Prolixibacter sp. NT017: one gene and its partner. The protein of the gene in region 1 interacts with the protein of each later gene in a pairwise test. Links are inferred from orthologs where the notes say so. Each region holds a gene or a part of one and is shown on either strand. Other genes may lie near its edges.

What was found.
Region 2: the proteins of GJU87_RS20065 (region 1) and secA interact in binary tests that used the Escherichia coli proteins (3 or more experiments, as listed by UniProt). The link is inferred for Prolixibacter sp. NT017 from one-to-one orthologs.

What each region holds. Positions count from the first base shown.
Region 1 is NZ_BLAV01000001.1:4,820,180-4,830,827, reverse strand. What follows is about bases 3,050-5,929. They hold GJU87_RS20065 (alkaline phosphatase), read left to right. Parts: upstream 3,050-3,841; coding sequence 3,842-5,017; downstream 5,018-5,929. Other genes in these bases: GJU87_RS20060 (DUF6048 family protein), read right to left, coding at 5,200-5,929; GJU87_RS20070 (hypothetical protein), read left to right, coding at 3,050-3,660. Outside these bases: GJU87_RS20075 (RNA-binding domain-containing protein), read left to right, coding at 889-1,527; more of GJU87_RS20070, read left to right, coding at 1,615-3,049; more of GJU87_RS20060, read right to left, coding at 5,930-6,018; GJU87_RS20055 (DUF6452 family protein), read right to left, coding at 5,969-6,460; GJU87_RS20050 (metallophosphoesterase), read left to right, coding at 6,678-7,841; GJU87_RS20045 (cation diffusion facilitator family transporter), read right to left, coding at 7,848-8,726; GJU87_RS20040 (GDP-mannose 4,6-dehydratase), read right to left, coding at 8,817-9,785; GJU87_RS20035 (glycosyltransferase family 39 protein), read right to left, coding at 9,785-10,648.
Region 2 is NZ_BLAV01000001.1:1,389,472-1,401,123, reverse strand. What follows is about bases 4,911-8,794. They hold secA (preprotein translocase subunit SecA), read right to left. Parts: upstream 8,438-8,794; coding sequence 5,111-8,437; downstream 4,911-5,110. Other genes in these bases: GJU87_RS05675 (ferritin), read right to left, coding at 8,703-8,794; lgt (prolipoprotein diacylglyceryl transferase), read right to left, coding at 4,911-5,039. Also shown: GJU87_RS05695 (MFS transporter), read left to right, coding at 301-1,518; GJU87_RS05690 (SulP family inorganic anion transporter), read right to left, coding at 2,449-3,978; more of lgt, read right to left, coding at 4,227-4,910; more of GJU87_RS05675, read right to left, coding at 8,795-9,215; GJU87_RS05670 (NADP-dependent isocitrate dehydrogenase), read right to left, coding at 9,300-10,526; GJU87_RS05665 (hypothetical protein), read right to left, coding at 10,642-11,049; GJU87_RS05660 (DNA polymerase III subunit gamma/tau), read right to left, coding at 11,304-11,652. UniProt on the Escherichia coli protein: Required for protein export, interacts with the SecYEG preprotein conducting channel.

The DNA of each region.
Region 1 (10,648 bases):
CCGAGTTGCCCCTCTCTACAAGTAAAGATGGGCGGGGGCCGGTGATAGCATCGAAGTTTGTATTTGCATTCTCCCCGACGGGATACCAGGTTGTTTTTGGAATTGATGCCTCACGAATACGCAGCGGCCTGGCCCTTCTCTATGATTAGAGAAGAGGTGGGATGAGCAGATAACCATGCACCGAACACTCACCGGCGGTGCCCCCAGCTTCGGAATTTCAGGCCTTCAGCCTGGACAGGGTCGGCAGCCCCTAAGTGAAACATCGAAGGAAACCTCTAAAGTTTGACGCTGGCGCCCAATGAAGCTACGCTAGTGAATCTGTCATCGGTCCAAAAGTCTCCCCGGGTGGGGAGATTTAGAGGGGCGGAAAATGGAAGAACCACAATCCGGGTATTTCCATTTTCCCCGGTAGGATAATAAGTTGTTTTTTGGAATTGATGCCTCACGAATACGCAGCGGCGTGAGTCCTTCTCTATGATTAGAGAAGGGTTGGGATGAGTAGAAAACATTGTTTCGAACACTCACCGGCGGTGCCCCCGGCTTCGGAATATCAGGCCTTCAGCCTGGACAGGGTCGGCAGCCCCTAAGTGAAACATCGAAGGAAACCTTTAAAGTTTGACGCTGGCGCCCAATGAAGCTACGCTAGTGAATCTGTCATCAGTCCAAAAGTCTCCCCGGATGGGGAGATTTAGAGGGGCGGAAAATGGAAGAACCACAATCCGGGTATTTCCATTTTTCCCGGTAGGATAATAAGTTGGTTTTTGGAATTGATGCCTCGCGAATATGCAGCGGCGCAAAATCATTAACGGCCGAGGAGTTTAAAGAGAAAAATAATAACTTGCGTCAACCCAAAAAAATTCGGCCATGGTGAACACGAAATTATTCAGGATGATACGAGAGGGGGAACACCAGCAGCAGGATTTCAAGTTTTGTATCAACGATTCGCGAAAGATAGCCCGCTCGCTGGTTGCTTTCGCCAATACCGATGGCGGCCGGTTGCTTATCGGCGTAAAAGACAATGGAAACATTGCCGGCGTGCAGACCGAGGAAGAGTTTTATATGATTGAAGCAGCCGCCAAATTATATAGCAAGCCTGAGATTGAATTTGAAACCCAACAGTGGCATACCACGGACGGCAAAACGGTTTTACAAATCGACATTCCGCCAAGCCCTAACAAACCACACTACGCTAAAGACGAGAACCAGAAATGGTTGGCCTACATCCGGCACGAAGATCAAAACATCCTCGCCAACCGGATCCTGCTTGAAGTTTGGAAGAAAAAACAAAAGCCGCGGGGAGTCTTCATCCGGTACACCGAAGAAGAGAAGAAAATACTGCAGTATCTGAGCAATCACCAAAAGATAAATCCGGGTCGTTTATCCCGTTCCATGTCTATCTCCCGATGGAAAACAGAAAGAATCTTAATAAACCTCATAACCATCGGAGTTATTGAGATTGAACAAACGACAGATGGAGTGCATTACCATCTGACGGACAATTTTATTCTTTCCGGGAATAATAAATAAAATCCCCTCTTCGTTTAAATAAAAAAGCCCCTTGGTTCACCTTTTCAGAAAGAGAATCAGGGAAAGCTAATAAAAGGGGGTTGAAAAATGGGAAGGAATCAAATTTTGGCTTTAGCAAGTAGCTTTTTGCTGCTGCTAGCCGGATGTGCGAAAGACAATACAATAACTAATGAGTTTACTGCAAACGCAGAAAAAATCTCCAAAGAGAATGCCGACCGGATTACGTATGTCAACGAACGAATCGATCTGGCTGGAAGCAGTTCACTGAAATCAGCTGAATCGCCGGAAGACTATACCTACACGTCAGCGGTTGATATCTACAACACTGTCTTCGATAAAATAATTATCCAGTCCAGTACGGCCACGTATACTGTTTATTCCGGGCAAACAGTTTTGTTGCCCAAAGGCTTGACCTACGAAGGAAATATTACGGTAAATGACGGCGGAATGTTGGTGGTTGTCGGTAACTTAGCCGGCTCGACGCTCAGTGGGACAGGAACCGTGGTCATTAATCCAACCGGTGTTTTTTCAGCGAAATATTTAACCCTCAACTCTGGGGTGAAACTGGTTAACTACGGCGAGTGGAGTGCCGAAAAGAACGCCAACCTGAACGGCATTCTGGAGAACCACGGTGTTGTATCGTTCGATGCCATGAATAACAATAGTTCGGGCCATGTGGTCAACACCGGTAAAATTACACTCTCGGCAGACCTCAACAACAACGGCGTCATCGACAACTTCGGGACATTTATTACTGCCGGAACATTCAATCTGAACAGCGGTGCTAACCTCAACAATGCGTGTCATTTCGAAACGGCAAAGATGCAGGCGAACGGACTGACCCATTCCACCGGCTTCCTAAAAGTCAATAACCAGTTAACGATAAACGGAGGCAGTATTCTGATGCTGGGCTCCCACTCAGTTACCGATGCTGGCACCATTTCCCTTAACGGGAAAATTTCAGGCACCAACGACGATTACGCGGGTATCATTATCCGGAATTCGTTTCAATCGAACTGGGGCGCCCGGATTACGGGGAAAATAGACATCCGTTACGACGATGAAATCACCAGCTCCGACCCCGATTTACTGGGCTCTCTGGTTACCTTCAAGTCGGCCTATTTCCCGGCTACCGACTGCACGCCTCAGTACGGAGCCAACCCGGTAAATTCTTTTACACTGGTTGCCAACGTCGATGCTCCTGTCGATAGCAGGGGAAACACGTTAAGTGCGACAAGCGTGGATATTCAGGGAGACTATGCATACGTTTCATACCACCTGCACGGGGCAGAATTTGGTGGCCTTATCGAAGTGTATGATATTACCGATCCGTCAACTCCGGCCATTGTCAGCCAGTACTGGAGCGAGGATGCCGACTTTAACGACATTGAGGTGGATGGTAACAAATTATACGTAACAGGCGGAGCCAATCCGGACAAGACCGGAGCTGATACTCCTGCTACATTTTCCGTTATCGATTTAAAAAATGGTGAGTTGCCCAATGCTGCACCAACATTTTATTCACTGCCCAGTTTTTCAGGCAACTGTGTGCACCTCGCTGAAAACGGAAAGCTTTATATCGCAACCGGAAATACCGGAGGTCAGTTTATCTCCGCCGATGCCAACAATGGTTCGATCATCAGTAAACGGGATGCCTTAACCGCCAAATATTTTGACAGTGAAGGAAACACCATTATCGGATTACAGGGTGGTACTGTTGGCTTGCTGTCGGTATTTAACGAGAATAACGGCTTAAATCCGGTCAGGACCATCCCGGTAGGAAGCATTATTCCGGAAGACGGAAAGGCAGTAGCCCGCCTGAAAAACGGACTCGCCTATGTTTGTGAAGGCGAAGCCGGATTGTATGTTTTCGACACAAACGACGCCTCCGGAACTCCTCTGGAAATATTCAACCCGCAAAGCGGCAACACCAACGGTGTCGATATCGACCATGGCCTGGTATATGTAGCCAATGGAGCAGGCGGTTTATACGTCATCGACCAAAATACATTTAAAGTATACGGAAATTACAACTACGATGGCTCGGCCAATTTCGTAAGAGCTGTTGACAACTACATTTTTGTGGCCAACGGCACCGGCGGCCTGAAAATATTAATGAGAGATAATCCCTAGTTTTTTCATACCCAATTCAAATGAAAACAGCACGCTCAGGCGTGCTTTTTCTTTGTCATAAATGCTACATAAATATTTAGTCTTTTGTTTACAGAAAGGCATTGCCCAACTTCAAACAGAAACCCTTAATTTTGTACCTGATATCCTAATCAAGTTTGAAACCTTACTGAAACATCAAGTAATGAAAAACTTTCTTATGAGAAATGTCCGCCATGCTTTCCTGATTGGTCTTATTATTGGCGGTTTTGCCTTTGCCGGTTGTGCGCAGAATGAATACATGGATCCGGCCAACCGGAAGTTGCAGGAAATTTATACCGGCGGCGACTTCTATCCGGTAAAACATTACCAGCAGAGTACCCGGAAAAAACGTCCGAAGAATGTCATCCTAATGATTGGCGACGGCATGGGACTCGCCCAGGTATACGCAGGTTTGACAGCCAACGGCGGTCATCTTTACCTCGAAAATTTCAAGCACATTGGTTTTTCAAAAACCTACTCTTCCGATAATTACATAACCGATTCGGCTGCCGGGGGAACAGCCCTGGCTTGTGGCGAAAAAACATACAACGGTGCAATTGGCGTAGATCCGCAAAAACAGCCGATTGTCAACATTCGCGAGCTGGCTGAGAAGAAAGGTCTGGAAACCGGGCTCGTTTCGACTTCGGCCATTACGCACGCCACCCCGGCGTCATTTATCGCTCATCAGCCTTCGCGAAATATGTATGAAGCCATTGCTGCCGATTTTATCAACAGCGACATCGATGTTTTTATCGGTGGTGGCGTCGACCATTTCGAAAAGCGTAAAGACGGCCGGAACCTGAGTGAAGAGCTGAGAAAAGACGGCTATCAGGTTTTGTACAACATGGATAATATCAGCCAGGTAACATCGGGTAAACTGGCCGGACTCACCGCCCCGGTTCACAATCCGGCTGAACCCGAACGTGGCAATATGCTGGTTCAATCGACTAATACCGCACTGAATATCTTGTCTCAAAACAAAAAAGGCTATTTCATCATGATTGAAGGAAGTCAGATCGACTGGGGCGGCCACGCCAACAAAACGCCTTACGTAGTAGAGGAAATGCTCGACTTCGATCAGGCCATCGGGGCTGCACTCAAACATGCGGCGCAAGATGGTGAGACGCTGATTATCGTGACAGCCGATCACGAAACGGGCGGAATGTCCATCAATGAAGGCGACATGGCAACCGGAAAAGTAGTTGGTGAATATACCACAGGACACCACACGGGAATTATGGTTCCGGTGTACGCTTTTGGACCGGGCGCCGAGCAGTTTACCGGAATGATGGAAAACACCGATATTCAGAAAAAAATTAAAGATCTGTTGGATCTATAACTGCACTAACCAATTTCTGGTTATTTTAGAAGGGAAACCACTGTGTTTCCCTTTTTTATTAAGACAAATAGCGGGGTTATTGTTGCAACCTAATGTTTGAAACCACACCTATTTGGAATGGAGCCATGCTTCTTCGACTAAAAATCAGGTTACTCAGCGTTCATACATGACTGAAGGATTGATTAAAATCCGCCTGACTGCCCACCCCGGAGATTCCTGAAGTTGCTGCCATTCTGCTGATTATTATTCTGGTTGTTGTTGTCTGGCGTAGCTGATTCGTCGATATGTTTGGCACCTTCCATTTTGGGTGCTTTCGGCATCTTCTTCGTTCTCCACAACGGAATCCGGTAGTAAATCCCATATGAAAAATCCATCGGAATATCCACATTGGTTTTCCCGAATCCGGGTACGATATAAGGTGACATGTTCGGATCCTTCGTTTCGCTCACCATGAATTTTACCCGAACAGACCATCCGAGGAAAAAATTCTTAAAAATCTCCCCTTTCATCCCGAACACGAACTCGCCCCAATGAGCATTCATATTTCTTTTCGGAATGGATGTGTTATAATCGCCCCAGAAATTGGAATATTTAACATCATCAGCCTGTTGAGTGAAACGGGAGTAACCGTAACGCAAACCGACAAACACCAAATCGCCGTCTTCGAGATTTCGGTAGCGCAAAATATTGAAATCAGTTCCCAACCGGCCATAAACACCGTTCGCCTGATAGTGGAAATTATCCCGACGATCATTCAACCCCATCATACCCACTTCAACCGTAGGAAACCAATATCCCTTAACAGGAATATCTCCCTGCAATTCCCAACCCCAACGGTCGGCCGATTGCAGATACGTGGATGCAAACCGCGAGAGATCGACACCGATACGGGGTCCTTCGACACGCCAAACATCCGCATTCTGTTTCTCCTGAGCCAGTGCTTTCAGCGGGCTACTGAGTGTTAGCAGGCAAATTGAAATATACAGTAATATTTTGCTCATTATTGGGTTTTTCAATAGATGTTGGGCCCACTGAGGGGTCCGAAATATTCACCGAGTCGATTCGGGAAGTATATGAGAAACCTTTCAAGTTGTAATAGGGTGCAAAGCCGCACGCCTCCGACACCAGTTTCATTTGCATGGTGTGGTAAATGAACAGCGTGTCAGCTTCTCCATTCACAAACAATACAAACGCTGTAGAGTCGTGTTCAAGCGAAAGCGGCAAAGGATAGCGCTTGGATATGGAAGGTAGCGTATCGCGTACCCATCCGGTATCGTTTTTGGCAACGCCCCAAATCATCAGCGAATCAATCGTCGTTGAATCACTGTCGATGAATTTGGCCATGAGATAAGTATCTGTGGAATCGTAACACCTGTCCGCCTCGCTACACGAAACGACAATTGCCAAAAGCACCACAAGTAAAGGTAAAATGTATTTTTTCATATCCGGATACGGGTTTCCGCTTGCCTGACAAATATAAACAAAATGAGAGGAAACAAGCATGAAGCAAGATGTCAGATTGAAAAAGCGTAAACCAGAAACAATTGGCTTATCATCAACAAAAAAAGGTTATTTTCGTTAATTCCATTGCGGCACAAAACATAAGAAACACTGCCGCCGATCTTACATTGAACGACAATCTACTTTAAATATGCGAAACATGCAGTTTGCCATTTTCTTCGGAACCGTCATTTTAGTCTACTTTCTGGTCAATTATTATATCTATGTTCACGGATTAATGGCCTTCCAGGCGACCGGAAACTTCAAAACGATATACAAAATCCTTTTCTGGGTTATCGCCTCCACTTTTATCGTTGGTGAAATACTGGAGCACACGCATTCCAGCCTGGCTGGTGAGTGGGTTTACCGGATAGGAGCTTTCTGGCTCTCGTTCATGCTCTACCTGTTTATCGCTGTCCTTTTCATCGACATCATCCGGTTACTGGACAAATTCTTTCACATTGTTCCGGCCGTGCTAAAAAGCAACCCGGACCAACTCAGGCTGTGGACCGGCGTTGTTGTTTTTTCATTGGTAGCCCTGGTGGTTTTTTTCGGACACCTCAATGCGCTGAATACACGGGTAAAGCAATTCTCGATTACCATACCCAAAAGTGTTACCGGTTCCCCGGATATGAAAGTGCTGATGGCTTCCGACATTCACCTCGGAGCACTGATTGGTGAACGCCGCGAACAAAAGCTTGTCGACATCATTAATCAGCAAAAGCCCGACTTGGTTCTCCTTTGCGGAGATATGGTGGATGGCGACATTGCTCCTGTATTGCGGAAACACCTGGGAAGACACTTGCAGGAAATCAAGCCACCGATGGGCATGTACGCTATTCCGGGCAACCATGAATACATTGGTGGAATAAAAGAAACATTACCTTACCTGGAAAGCATCAACATCAACGTGCTGCGCGACCAGGTGATTACACTTCCCAACGGCGTTCAGATTGTCGGGCGCGATGACTTGTCAGCTCGCAATCGTGATGGGGGAAGAAAGGAACTTCCGGAATTACTAAAAGATGTGGACATGAGCAAACCGGTAATTGTGATGAACCACCAACCGTTCAATCTGGAAGAGGTTGCCGAAGCCGGTGTTGATTTACACCTTTCGGGACACACCCACGACGGGCAAATGTGGCCGCTAAACTACGTTACCGAAGCGATTTTTGAAGACAGCTGGGGATTTCTGAAGAAAGGCAAAACCAACATCTATGTCTCTTCAGGATTCGGTTCATGGGGACCGCCGGTTCGCATCGGAAACACACCGGAAGTTGTGGTTTTCAATCTTCACTTTCAACCGGAAACGGCAAAATTATAAACAAAATTAGTCGTCGTAGGTCATGGGAAGCGGCTCCGGATGGATGGTCGTTATGATACCCAATTCCTTTTCGATGGCTTCTTCGATGACAGAACAGATATGATGGGCTTCATCCAGTGTCATCTCCGGAGGCAATTTAATGTGACAGCTTAATTCGGTATGGTGTCCGTAGCGGTGCATATGGAAATGATGGGGAAACACTTCCCGGTCGACATTTTGCCGGACCAACTCCCTGATTTGGCCAATCATTGTAGGATCGGCACTTTCACCGAGCAGCAGACTGAAATCATTCTTCATTACTTCATAGGCGGTATACGCAATCAATATGGCGACCAAAATTCCAAGTACACCATCGATCCACCAGAAATAACCGCCGAGGAAAATACCTGCCAGGATAATGATGGAAGACAATGCGTCAGAACGGTGATGCCAGCCATCGGCTTTCAGCACCGACGACTTTGCTTTTCGTCCGACCCCAAAAGCATATTGAGCCAGACCTTCCTTCGCCAGAATCGATACAACGGTAACCACTTTAGCAACTATTCCATAGTGAACAGCCGTATGTGACTGCAAACGGTCAATCGACTGCAGCAGGAACTCGAACGCAATAATCGCCAGCAGTACACCAATAATAACCGCAGCGATGTGTTCAGCACGGCCATGCCCGAACGGATGTTCCTCATCGGCGGGTTTGCCGGCCAGTTTTGCACCGAAAATAACAATGATGGAAGAGACCGAATCGGAAAGAGTATGCCATGCATCCGCTACAATAGCAATTGAACCGGATACAATACCGGCCCAATACTTCAAGGCAAACAGCACCAGATTTACGATAATCGAGACCCATCCGGCCTTAACGATCATTCTGGTATTCTTCGGTCTCATAAGCTTTGGTAAGTTTCTCTTTAATAAAGCATCAAAGCTAAAAGATTCAGGCCTAAAATCCGAGTAAACAAAAGGTGGTTGTGTTCTAAATTACGCGCTATGCATCTCGTCGTACCACATAAGGAATTTCTTAATGCCTTCGCGGAATGAAGTTTTCGGCTGATAGCCCAGTAGCTCTTTCGCCCTGGAGATGTCGGCATACGTGATATTCACGTCGCCATCCTGCATCGGGAGCTGATTGATAACGGGCTCAACACCGGCCTCTTCAGCAATCGTTTGAATCATATCGCGGAGCAGCACCGGATGGTTATTTCCCAAATTCACGGTTTCGTACACATTTTTATTCTTCAGCAAATAGTCAATCGCCGACTCGATGCCGGCAACCGTATCTGCTACATATGTGTAATCACGGGCTGTTCCTCCATCGCCAAACATGGGAATAGGCTCATTATTCCGAAGCAACCGGGTAAACTTGTGAATGGCCAAATCGGGACGCTGCCGTGGACCAAACACCGTGAAAAAACGCATATTCAGAATATCCAGCTGATAAAGGTGATGGTAAGTGTAGTTGATAAGCTCACAACTCTTCTTGGTAAAAGCGTACGGCGAAACCGGATTGGAAACGTCCATATCTTCACGGAACGGTGTTTCCGGACAATTCCCATACACCGACGATGACGAAGCGAAGGCCATTTTCCGGATACCTTTTTCCTTCATGATATCGAGAATATTCTGCGTCGCTGTGATATTGGCCCGGATGTAGCCCGCGGGATCATCAATCGACGGCCGTACGCCAGCTTTTCCGGCCAGGTGCACAATAATATCAGGAGATTTATCTTTCAAAAAGGTGGCTAGGTCATCTTTATTGGCCAAATCCAGCTCGGCAAACGAGCAATAAGGTTGCCCGATGAAGCTAACCAGGTTTCGCTCTTTTATTACCCGGCTATAAAACGGGTCAAAATTGTCGATCCCAATTACCCGGAATCCTTTATTCAAAAGGCTTTCACAAAGATGTGAACCGATGAAGCCGGCACATCCGGTCACTAAAACAGTTTGCATTACGGTGTATCTTGTTTCATCCGAATTATGGTCACATAATTCGAGAATATTTTAATTCCATCTTTTTTCTTCATGTCGAGATCGTAATGTCCCAACGACTCAAAATCGTACTTCTCCTTAAAACTTTCGTTGAAAACGTCCTCGGGAGGTTCGTGTGTCATCACCACCAATGGCGTAACAACCGGAGTTCCGGTCGCATTCGACGTATTCCAGTACTGAATCAGATGCCCGCTGCTCCATACCACCTGGATGAATTTTCCGGGTACGGGGCCATTGAAATAGAAAGGCATATTTTGCACTTTCTCCATATGCCGCAAATCGTTATAAGGCCGGTAATCGGGGTTTTTCTGGAAGAAATTACGCGCCGAGGGAATCACCAGCAAGCAAAATGCCATAATCAGTACCACCGTTCCACTCCACAGGCGGAACGCCTTTTTCCGGTAGGTGCTTCTTACCACATATCCGCCAATGGCCCAGAAAACAACCAAAATAATTATCTGCAAACCAAGTGATAAACCATCATTAAACCGATGATTATGATACATCACTGCCAGCGGCAAGGCAAAACCAACCAAACCTACCAGGTATCCCTGGATGGAATACAGTATCGTGTCAGCTTTAGTGTGCTCCTTCTCTTTGAAAGCATGCATCAGGTAACGGAAATAATAGGCCGTTATCAACGCCAGCGGAATCAGAACCGGCATCAGGTAACGCTCTTTCTTTTCAGGAAATGAGGAAAGCAGGATAACCGCTGCCCAAACCCAAAGTGCCAAAAACTTGTAGTTGCCGAACTGTCCGATTTTCCTCCGTGCATACGGAATAATCACCGCAGCCGCAGCAGGTAAAGCCCAGATTCCTGATTG
Region 2 (11,652 bases), 3.4 Mb from region 1 along the record:
TTTGACTTGGGACGTTGCCCCAAGCTCTGGCATATGAGCCTTAAAGGCTCGAAGAAACATGGCTGAAGCCATTGGCAATTCAGAAAGGTGAACCCGTCAAACAAACTCTCCCGTCATTTGTTTGCATACAAAACTTCCACTCTTACCACCCTAAGAAACCGTTTATCAACTTTTATCGTAATCAAGTCATCAGGCTCGTGGTAAGTCTGTTTTCAAATTTAACGTTAGCGTGTTGCTTTACAGATTGTGAACAATTCAATACAAGAAGAATAGCATATGAGCCTGTTAAAAACCTTCAGAGTGGACCAAACTCAACCGGTACACCCCATCACTTTTATGTTCCTGTACATGCCATTTGGAATTTTCAATGGCTTCATCAGCGTGACCATGGGATTTCTTTTAACCAAGGCGGGCGTTTCGCTGGCCGGCGTTGCCTCGATTGTTTCCCTCCCTTATTTGCCCAACATTCTCAAATTTCTGTGGGCGCCGCTGGTCGATACTACCCTTACGGTGAAAACCTGGTACCGTATCGCCAATGTGGTGACCGTAATTGGTATTTTGGCAACGAGCGTCATCCCCCATAGTTCGCACTTCCTGCCCTTGTTGATGGTCGTCGTTTTTCTGACCGCCGTAGCCAATACCAACATTGCCATGACGACCGAGAGTTTAATTGCGCAGGAGGTACCCGATGAGCATAAAGGGCGCGCCGGTGGTTGGTTGCAAGCCGGAAACCTGGGCGGATTTGGGCTGGGAGGCGGTGCCGGAATCTGGCTGGCAGAAAGAATGCCGGCTCACTGGATTTCCGGAGCCATCATTGCGCTCGTCAGTTTGCTATGCGGGCTGGGTTTACTATTTCTGAAAGACCCGGCTCCGTTCAAGCGGGAAGAAACGTATGTGAAGACGATTGGGACGCTTGGCAAAGAGATTTGGGTGCTGGTGAAGTCACGGGGCGGGTTCTTAGCACTTGTCCTCTGTTTCCTGCCCGTAGGTTCCGGTGCGGCTTCGAATTTATGGTCGTCCATTTCCGGCGATTGGCATGCTTCGCCGGATGCGGTTGCCCTTGCCGTGGGAATTGTCGGCGGTGTTGCTTCCGCCATCGGTAGTTTATTAGGCGGATGGATTGCCGACAAGATGGATCGAAAGAAAGCCTATATTTTATTTGGATTGCTGGAAGGAGGCGCTGCACTCCTGATGGCGCTGAGTCCCCGCACACAACTGATGTTCATGATTTGGACGACCATTTATGCTATCACGGTAGGTTTAGCCTTTGCCGGATTTAGTGCGTTTGTTCTGGAAGCTATCGGAAAAGTAGGTGCAGCCACCAAGTACAACTTCTTTGCCGCCCTTTCGAATATTCCCATCTATTCGATGATATTTGTGGATGAATGGGCGCACAACAAATGGAGTTCAACCGGTATTTTGACGGCGGAAACCGTGATGCCGGTCCTGGGAGCCATCATATTCATATCGGTGTTATTTTTTGCCAGAATGAAGCCGGAGACCGTGAGCAAAGATTGATGAAGACAATTATTCAACCCACTTCGGGGTTGATGCGATAACGCGAATTCCCAATCCCCCAATTTCATTGGGGGTGATGAATGTGTATCCGGCGTTGCCGGAAAAGGTATCGATTGTAAAAATAAGCTGACAGGTTTATCTACTCATCCCAACCCTTCTCTAACATAGAGAAGGGCCAAAGACGCAGCAAATGAACGACAATCATCCGGGAGGGATAGACTATTCCTCAATTCCATCAGGCTTCTTTCCCAACATCGCCACCAGGCGATAAGAGCGCGGGCCGGTCAAAGTAGGCCGGGTCGGAGAGAGCGGGAATGGTTTTGCGAGGGAATTCAGGGATGTGTGCCCGAAAGGCAAAACCATGAAGCGGGCGGAAGGATCACTTTGACTTGCCTTTTTGGTTCTTTTGTGGTAAGACAAAAGGACAGAAACAAGACAATCACTTAACCCGCTTCGGGGGTGATGCAATAACGCGAATTCCTAATCCCCCAATTTCATTGGGGTTGATGAATATTTATCCGGCGTTGCCGGAAGAAATAAGGAGCAAGAATTAGGCTAAAGCCTATATAACCTTGTCCCTTGTCACCCATGGCTGAAGCCATGGGCAATTCAGGTACTCTTTGCATTCATCCCAGCTGGATGACATGTTGTTAGAAAATAAAATCCTCAATCGAACGTACGCCCCCGGCCGGGGTCGAATGGATTTCCCCCAGCCGCGTTCTAACAATATTTGACTCCTCCGGAGTCTTTTGCACAAAAACAACCTGAGATTATCCCGGAGGGATAGAATATTCTTCTCCGCCGGTGAAACCGGTGGTGTAGCAACGAACAAAGCAACAACTCCGGAGGAGTTGAATTAGGATGCTTATTCAACCTTCTTCGACATTCCCGGAAGAAATATCGAAAATATTAGGCTAAAGCCATGGGCAATTATAATTTATTCACCGCCACTTTGTAATGCGGATCTTCCAGTACGTTGACGTCGATGATTTGCTCGGCGTTTTTCAACAGGATTTTGCAATCGGGGCTCAGGTGTTTCAGGTGGATCTTCTTCCCTACTTTCAGGTAGCGTTCCGTCATCTTGTTCAGCGCCTCAATAGCCGACATGTCGACCACCCGGCTTTCGGCAAAGTCGATAATCACCTCATCAGGGTCGTTCAGTACATCAAACTTTTCGTTGAAAGCAGTGACTGAACCGAAGAACAGCGGACCGTAAATCTCGTAATGCTTTACGCCATTGTCATCGGTGTATTTCCGTGCCCGGATGCGCTTGGCATTGTCCCACGCAAACACCAGTGCCGCGATGATGACACCAATCAGAACCGCTACGGCCAGGTTATGGAAGACAACCGTCACCAGCGTCACCATCACCATCACTAAGATATCAGACTTCGGCATTTTGTTGAAGGTTTTCAAACTAGCCCATTCGAACGTACCGATAGCGACCATAATCATCAGTCCCGTAAGCGCTGCCATGGGTAGCTTTTCAATCAAACCTGCACCAAACATGATAAACACGAGCAACATCACCGCTGCCACAATACCCGACAAACGAGCACGGGCTCCGGAAGAGATGTTAATCAAACTCTGGCCGATCATGGCACATCCGCCCATTCCGGAGAAGAGACCGGTCAGGAAATTGGCCGTTCCCTGCGCAATGGCTTCCTTGTTACCGGAACCACGTGTCTCAGTAATCTCGTCGATAATATTTAGCGTCAGCAAACTTTCAATCAGGCCTACACCGGCCACAATGGCTGCATAAGGGAAAATGATGGAAAGCGTTTCGAGGTTAAGCGGAACCTCCGGCAGATGGAACGGAGGAAAACCTCCCTGAATGGAAGCGATATCGCCCACGGTACGAGTATCAATGCCCAACGCGGCTACAATTCCGAAAACGACCAGAATAGCCGTCAATGGCGCCGGAATGGCTTTGGTGAGTTTCGGCAAAAGCCAAATGACCAGCATGGTGACGAAAACCAGCCCCAACATGGTGTAAAGCGGCATTCCGGTAAGCCAGTGCCCCGTGCTGTCTTTAAACTGGTGCAATTGCGACATGAAGATGATAATCGCCAGTCCGTTGACGAAGCCGAAAATCACTGGATGTGGAACGAGACGCATCAGTTTTCCCAGCTTCAATACACCGGCCAATATCTGTATAATCCCGGCAAGGATAACCGTCGCCAACACATACTCCGGGCCATGTGTTTTGGCCAGCGCCACAATCACAACAGCAACAGCTCCGGTGGCACCGGAAATCATCCCGGGCCGTCCGCCCAGAATCGATGTAACGATGCCCATAATAAAGGCCGAATAGAGCCCGGTGAGCGGAGACAATCCCGCGATAATGGCAAATGCCAGTGCTTCCGGTATTAAAGCCAATGCCACCGTCAGTCCGGACAGGACTTCGTTTTTATAATTTACTTTTTGCGTTAATCCAAACAGATTAAGATACTTCTCCATGTCAAACTTTTAATCATACATTTCCTTGCCGGAGCCATTCAGCCCGGGACCGATTTCTACGTAAGTGCATGGATTTAATTCGTTAGATGGTGATCAGGTCAGGTTCCTTTCTTATTTAGAACGCGCAAAAATAAGAATATCCCACTCATTCACAACAAGCGGGATATTATGTAACGGTAAAGGTTTCCTTCGTTTTTCGTTACCGGAAATAAAAAAGCCGGCACTCAACGAGTTACCGGCTCCATATCTTAATTCTTGTATATCTTCGGCGGTCGCTTTAGTGCGCGAACCACCAATATTATTCCGGCCAAGACAAACGGGATACTGAGCAGCTGTCCCATATTCAGCAACATATGTGCTTCGAACGGCTCCTGGTCCTGTTTGATGAATTCGATGAAGAAACGGGCGGTGAACACACAAATAAAGAATACGCCCAACAAGAAGCCGGGACGATTCCGCTTGTCATCCGTTTTAAAATACATTCGCCACAGCAAGATAAAAGTTCCCAGGTAACAGAGTGCCTCATAAATCTGTGTCGGATGTTTGGCAACGGTTTCGCCGTTCCGCTCAAAGATGAATCCCCAGGGCAGTGAAGTCTGTACTCCGTAAATCTCTGAGTTCATCAGGTTACCGGTACGAATTAAAACGGCCACCAGCGCTACCGGCACCACGAGGCGATCCAATGTCCAGAGCATCGAACGTTTGGTAACAAACCGTGAATAGAGCCAGATGGCAATCAGGATACCGATGGCCCCGCCGTGACTGGCCAGACCGCCGTGCCAAACCTTCAGAATTTCCCACGGATGCTGTGAATAATAGTCCCATCCATAAAAGAAAACATGTCCCAAACGCGCGCCGACAACCGTGGCGATAATCACGTACATAAACAGACTGTCGAGCCACTTTTCGTTGGCATTTTCAAACTTGAACATCTTCTCCATGATGTAATATCCCAACAAAAACCCGGTGGCAAACAAAAGTCCGTACCAACGAACTGACAACGGGCCGAGATGGAAAATCTCCGGATTTACATTCCAATGGATGAACAGGAACTCATTCATAGTATGTGCACATTAAAAGTAAAAGCAGCAGGTTGCCCCTGCTGCCATATGAAGAACTAATTTATTTTCGTTTACACAACACCACGCCCGTGACATTGTTTATATTTCTTTCCACTTCCACACGGACACGGGTCATTTCGTCCGATTTTCGGCCCGTGGCGAACCGGTTCCATTTTCTTCTGTGGTTGCTGCTCTCCACCTTGTCCTCCGCCGGAACTCAGGCCGCCGGCTTCGCTCTTCTCTTCCTGGTACTGTGACCGATCGGTGTGTTGTACCGCCTGCGCTTCCTGCACCTGGTTCGGGTCGCTAATCGGAATATGTCCTTTCATCAGGGTAGAAACAACATTTCGGTTCAGCTTGTCCATCATTGACTTGAAAAGGTTGAACGATTCAAGCTTGTATATCAATAACGGGTCTTTCTGCTCGTAACTGGCGTTCTGCACTGATGTACGCAGGTCGTCCAGTTCGCGCAGGTGTTCCTTCCACTCATCGTCAATCGAAGCAAGGTTTACCTGCTTGGTATACGATTTCACCAGGTCCTGTGCCTCTGTTTTATACGATTTCTCGAGGTTGGTAACAATCTGGTAAACCTTCTGCCCATCGCTGATAGGAACAACAATGTTATTGTATATGTGCGATTTGTGTTCGTATACATCTTTAATGACCGGCCATGCCTGTTTCGAAATGATCTGCACCTTACGGGAATAATTGTCGATCATTGCTTTGTAAATCCGATCGGTAATTTCTTCCGGATTCTGGCTGATGAATTCCTCCTTCGTCACCGAAGTGTCGATGGAGAGCAGACGCATGGTCTCGAGACGGAATTCTTCGTAGCCATCCTGTCCCATCGGATGGAAATCGGCTACCAGTGCTTCCACCGAGTCATACATCATATTCAGCACATCCACTTCCAGGCGTTCGCCGAAGAGTGCGTGTTTACGTTTCTTGTAAATCACCTCACGCTGCGAGTTCATCACATCATCATATTCCAGCAAACGCTTACGAATACCGAAGTTGTTCTCCTCGACTTTCTTCTGTGCCCGCTCAATGGATTTGGAAATCATGGAGTGCTGAATCACTTCGCCTTCTTCCAGTCCCAAACGGTCCATAATACCGGCAATCCGGTCGGAAGAGAAGAGACGCATCAGATCATCTTCCAGCGACACAAAGAACTGTGATGAACCCGGGTCACCCTGACGACCGGAACGTCCGCGCAACTGACGGTCGACACGACGTGATTCGTGACGCTCGGTACCGATGATAGCCAAACCACCGGCTTCTTTTGTTTCCGGTGTCAATTTGATGTCGGTACCACGACCGGCCATGTTGGTTGCAATGGTTACCGTTCCTGGCTTACCGGCTTCCGCCACAATGTCGGCCTCACGCTGGTGCAACTTCGCGTTCAGCACCTGGTGATCGATACCCCGCATTTTCAGCATGCGGCTCAGCAATTCCGATATTTCCACGGAAGTGGTACCTACCAGCACCGGCCGTTCCTGCTTATGCAGTTTGGTAATCTCTTCAATAATGGCGTTGTATTTCTCTTTCTTGGTTTTGTATACCAAGTCTTCCTGGTCCTTACGGACAATGGGTTTGTTGGTCGGGATGACCACTACTTCCAGTTTGTAGATGTCCCACAATTCGCCTGCCTCCGTCTCTGCAGTACCGGTCATACCGGCCAGTTTGTGGTACATCCGGAAGTAATTCTGAAGCGTAATCGTCGCGAACGTCTGCGTAGCCGCTTCCACGGTCACCCGCTCTTTCGCCTCGATGGCCTGGTGCAATCCGTCGGAGTAACGGCGACCTTCCATGATACGACCGGTTTGCTCATCCACGATTTTCACCTTGTTGTCCATCACCACGTACTCCACATCCTTTTCGAACATGGTGTAGGCGCGCAACAGCTGGTTAATGGTGTGCACACGCTCCGATTTCACCGCATAACTCTGAATCAGCTCGTCTTTCTTTTCCAGCTTGGCCTGGTCTTCCAACGACTGGTCGTTTTCGATCTCAGCAATCTCTGCACCAATATCTGGCAAAATAAAGAAGTTGGGGTCTTCGTTGTCTTGCGACAGCACATCGATACCCTTATCGGTCAACTCAATTGAGTTCAGTTTCTCATCGATTACGAAATAAAGCGGGTCGGTAACAACATGCATGTTCTTGCTATTGTCCTGCATGTAGTAGTTCTCCGACTTCTGCATCTTAGCTTTGATACCCTCTTCACTCAGGTAACGAATGATCGCTTTATTCTTAGGAAGACCTTTGAATGAACGATACAATAACAATGCACCTTCATCACGCTCTTTCGAATCTTCCGATTTTATCTTTCTCTTGGCTTCCGCCAGAATTTGCGCTACCAGGTCACGCTGCAGTTTTACCAAACGCTCAATCGGCGCTTTCAGCTCTTCGAATAACTGGTCATCACCCTTCGGAATCGGACCCGAAATGATCAACGGCGTACGAGCATCGTCAATCAAAACCGAGTCGACCTCATCGACGATGGCGTAGTGGTGTTTCCGCTGCACCAAATCGGATGGGTTGATGGCCATGTTGTCACGCAGGTAATCGAAACCAAACTCGTTGTTCGTTCCGTACGTGATATGCGCATTGTAAGCAGCACGTCGTTCGGCCGAGTTGGGCTGATGCTTGTCGATACAATCAACAGACATGCCATGGAATTCGAAAATCGGTCCCATCCACTCCGAGTCACGACGAGCCAGGTAATCGTTCACTGTTACCAGGTGAACGCCTCTACCGGCCAACGCATTCAGGAACACCGGCAACGTTGCCACCAGCGTCTTACCTTCACCGGTCGCCATCTCAGCGATTTTACCTTCGTGAAGCACAATACCACCGATGAGCTGAACATCGTAGTGAATCATATTCCACTTCTGATCCGAACCGCCCGCTTCCCAGTGATTGGCATAAACGGCTTTATCACCTTTCATGTCCACATAATCTTTCGCGGCAGCCAAATCACGGTCGAAATCGTTGGCCGTCACTTCCAGCTGTTCGTTTTCAGCAAAACGACGGGCGGTATCTTTTACGATGGCAAAAGCGGTGGGCAATACTTCATTCAATACCTCTTCAATCTTCGTATCGATCACCTCTTCCAGTTTGTCGACCCGATCGTAGAGTTTTTCACTCTCTTCCAAAGGCACAGAACCACTTTCAGCCTGTTCCTTCAATGAAGCTATTTCGTCTTCTTCAGCCTTGATATACTCTTTAATCCTGGCTTTTAGTTTTTCTGTCTCAGCTCTAAGCTCGTCGTTGGTAAATCCGGTTACGCGCTCAAATTCACTTTTCACGCGTTCCAATACCGGCAAAATCCCTTTGATATCCCTTTCGGATTTATTACCAAAGACTTGTGTTAGAAATTTTGTTACAAATGCCATTATATCTTGTTCTGTTATTTTTTATGTTTACTTCTATCGCGAATCACTCACAAATTAAACTAAAAGTTGCAAGTATTGAAAACAATCCTTGCTTTTTTCAGCGAGTGAAATTCCCCAATTTTTTGCCATCACAGAACAAAAAAAGGAGAATACCGCCAAGGGCACTCTCCTCTTTACGAAATCAATATTTTCGGATGTAAAATCGCGATCTGATCAATTTCCCGCAAGATGGCAGAATTGCCTGGCGGGAATTGTTTATCAAGAACTATGCCCCGGCTGTCGGATCTGTAAATGAACGGTTGCCCATCTCCCGATCCATCATCAGCAAGCCTTGTCCTTCGCCATTGATCATCTTCAAATTATTCAAAATCTGATCAACCGTATTCTCCTCTTCAACCTGTTCGTCGAGGAACCATTGAAGGAAGCTTTTGGTTGCATGATCGGATTCAGCGATAGCTATATCCATCAGTTTATTAATGCGTTCCGTAACGCTTTGCTCGTGAGCCAGCGTCTTTTCATACACATCGATTACATTATCGAACTCAGCCGGAACTTCAGCAATCGGGTCTAAAATCACCCGTGCCCCCCGGTCGTTCACGTAATCGAAAAATTTCTGTGCGTGCGCCAACTCCTCCTTGTATTGAACCTTCATCCAATTGGCAAAACCTGACAAACCGACAGCTTCGAAATAAGCCGACATGGACAAATAGAGGTAAGCCGAATGAAATTCAGCGTTAATTTGCTCGTTTATTGCTTTATTAACTGCTTCTTTCAACATGATTAATTGATTTAAGGTTTATATATCCGAACCCAAATATACAAATAATCAGGCGGGCGCCCAGCCACGTTGGGAACGCATTTATTAACTCAACCGAGCCTTCAAGCCTTCAGCAAGTGCATTCAGGAACTGCTCGGTTGTCAGATAGTGTTCCGGTTTCAGATCTTTTCCGTGAATAGCCAGAGCCAGGTCTTTTGTCATTTTACCTGATTCAACCGTATCAACACAAACTTCTTCCAGTGTATGACTGAATTTGATCAACTCTTCGTTGTTATCCAGACGTCCGCGAAATGCCAGACCACGTGTCCAGGCATAAATCGAGGCAATCGGGTTGGTTGAAGTCGGGTTGCCTTTCTGGTGTTCACGATAGTGACGGGTAACCGTTCCGTGAGCAGCTTCTGCTTCCAGAATATCACCATCGGGAGTCATTAGTACAGAAGTCATCAGACCGAGTGAACCAAATCCCTGCGCTACGGTGTCCGACTGTACGTCGCCATCGTAGTTTTTACATGCCCAGATGAAGTTACCGTTCCATTTCAGTGCCGATGCCACCATGTCATCAATCAGACGGTGCTCGTAGGTGATGCCAGCTTCTTCGAACTGTTTCTGGTAATCTTTCTCATAAATATCCTGGAAGATATCTTTAAAGAAACCGTCGTATTTCTTGAGGATGGTATTCTTGGTTGACAGGTAAAGCGGCCATTTTTTCTGCAGGGCCATTTTAAAACAGCTGTGTGCAAACCCGCGGATAGATTCTTCGGTGTTGTACATCGACATTGCCACACCAGCTCCTTCGAAGTCATAAACTTCGTGAGTTACGGGTTCTGAACCATCTTCCGGAGTGAAAGTCATGGTCAGCTTACCAGGACGATCAACAACCATATCCGTTGCACGATACTGATCACCAAATGCGTGACGTCCGATAACAATCGGGCCGGTCCATTGCGGGACCAGACGCGGTACATTTTTCACGAAAATGGGTTCGCGGAAAATCGTTCCACCAATGATGTTACGAATGGTACCATTCGGTGATTTGTACATCCGCTTAAGGCCAAACTCTTCCACCCGCTTTTCGTCCGGGGTAATGGTTGCACATTTAATCCCTACTTTGTACTGCTTGATGGCGTTAGCTGCATCAACAGTCACCTGGTCGTTGGTAGCATCGCGGTGCTCAATGCCCAGGTCAAAATACTTGATATCAAGGTTCAAATACGGCAGAATAAGCTGATCCTTAATCATCTGCCAGATAATCCTGGTCATTTCATCGCCGTCAAGTTCTACTACGGGATTGGAAACATTAATTTTGTCCATGCCTGAATAATTTTTAATAGAGTAAATTAGATGTTTTACTTAACAAGAATTGACTTCTTTGGTTTGAATGTCACTCACATCTCAGGTTACGGTACATATATCTTTCAAGCTTCTCTTAACTGTCAAAATCGAGTCCGAACATCTTCTTAAACAGTGCCAGCGAAGGATTTTCCTCTACCATGGCCTGCCATTTTTCCGTGTCGGAATAAGGCTTACGCGGTAACGCATCATCACCTTCCGCAATCTGAAACTCCACTTCAATCCGTTCGTTCCGCAATGTTCTTCTCAGGAATCCCAGCAATTTGGGCTTCACTTCCAAAACCAGCCTTTCGCGCTGCGTCTCGTTGTCGAGCATGTAATTCACTGTCCAATCGTCGCCCAACGAGGGTTCGCGCGTCGATAACGCTGCATTCAACTGACGTGCCTCTACCCGCACCACAAACTCTTTCCACGCAGCCACCAACTGTTCTCCGGTAAACGGATGTTCTTCCGGCTCAGCCGCCTGCGTTGTCTTCTGTACCACCTCTTTTTTGTACTCACCGGAAGAAGTATTTCCCTTCAGCGCATTGGCAATCGAAGGCGTCGAAATACTGTCCCTCCGTGCTACCCGCCGGGTCTTTACCTTCCCGGGTGGAGTAACCGTCGGTGCGCTCGCCGGTCTGCTTGCTCCTGCTGGATTATTACCGACCGCTCCGTTTTGTGTTGCTGTACTCTGTTGCGGCTTCGCAGCTTTTTTGGCTGCCGGTGCCGAAAATATGGGTAAAAGTATCGTTGAAGCTACGCGTTCGTCAGCTCTTTTTTTTTTAATGCCTCTTCAAGCTGTGCAATACGGATGAGTGCGAGTTCCACCAGGAAGCGCTTGTTGGAGGAAGACTTGTATTGCATGTCACACTCGCTGGCCAGCCTCAAGCCTTCCACCAGAAATGGTAAATCACATGCTTTCGCCTGCTGGCTGTATTTCTCTTTGATATCGCCACCGACTTCGAGCAGTTCCACCGTCACCTGATCTTTGCAAACCAGCAAATCGCGGAAATGCTGACACAATCCGGCCACAAAATGGTGTCCGTTAAATCCCTTATCCAGGATTTCGTTGAAAATCATTAACACACCCGACACGTCTCCTTTC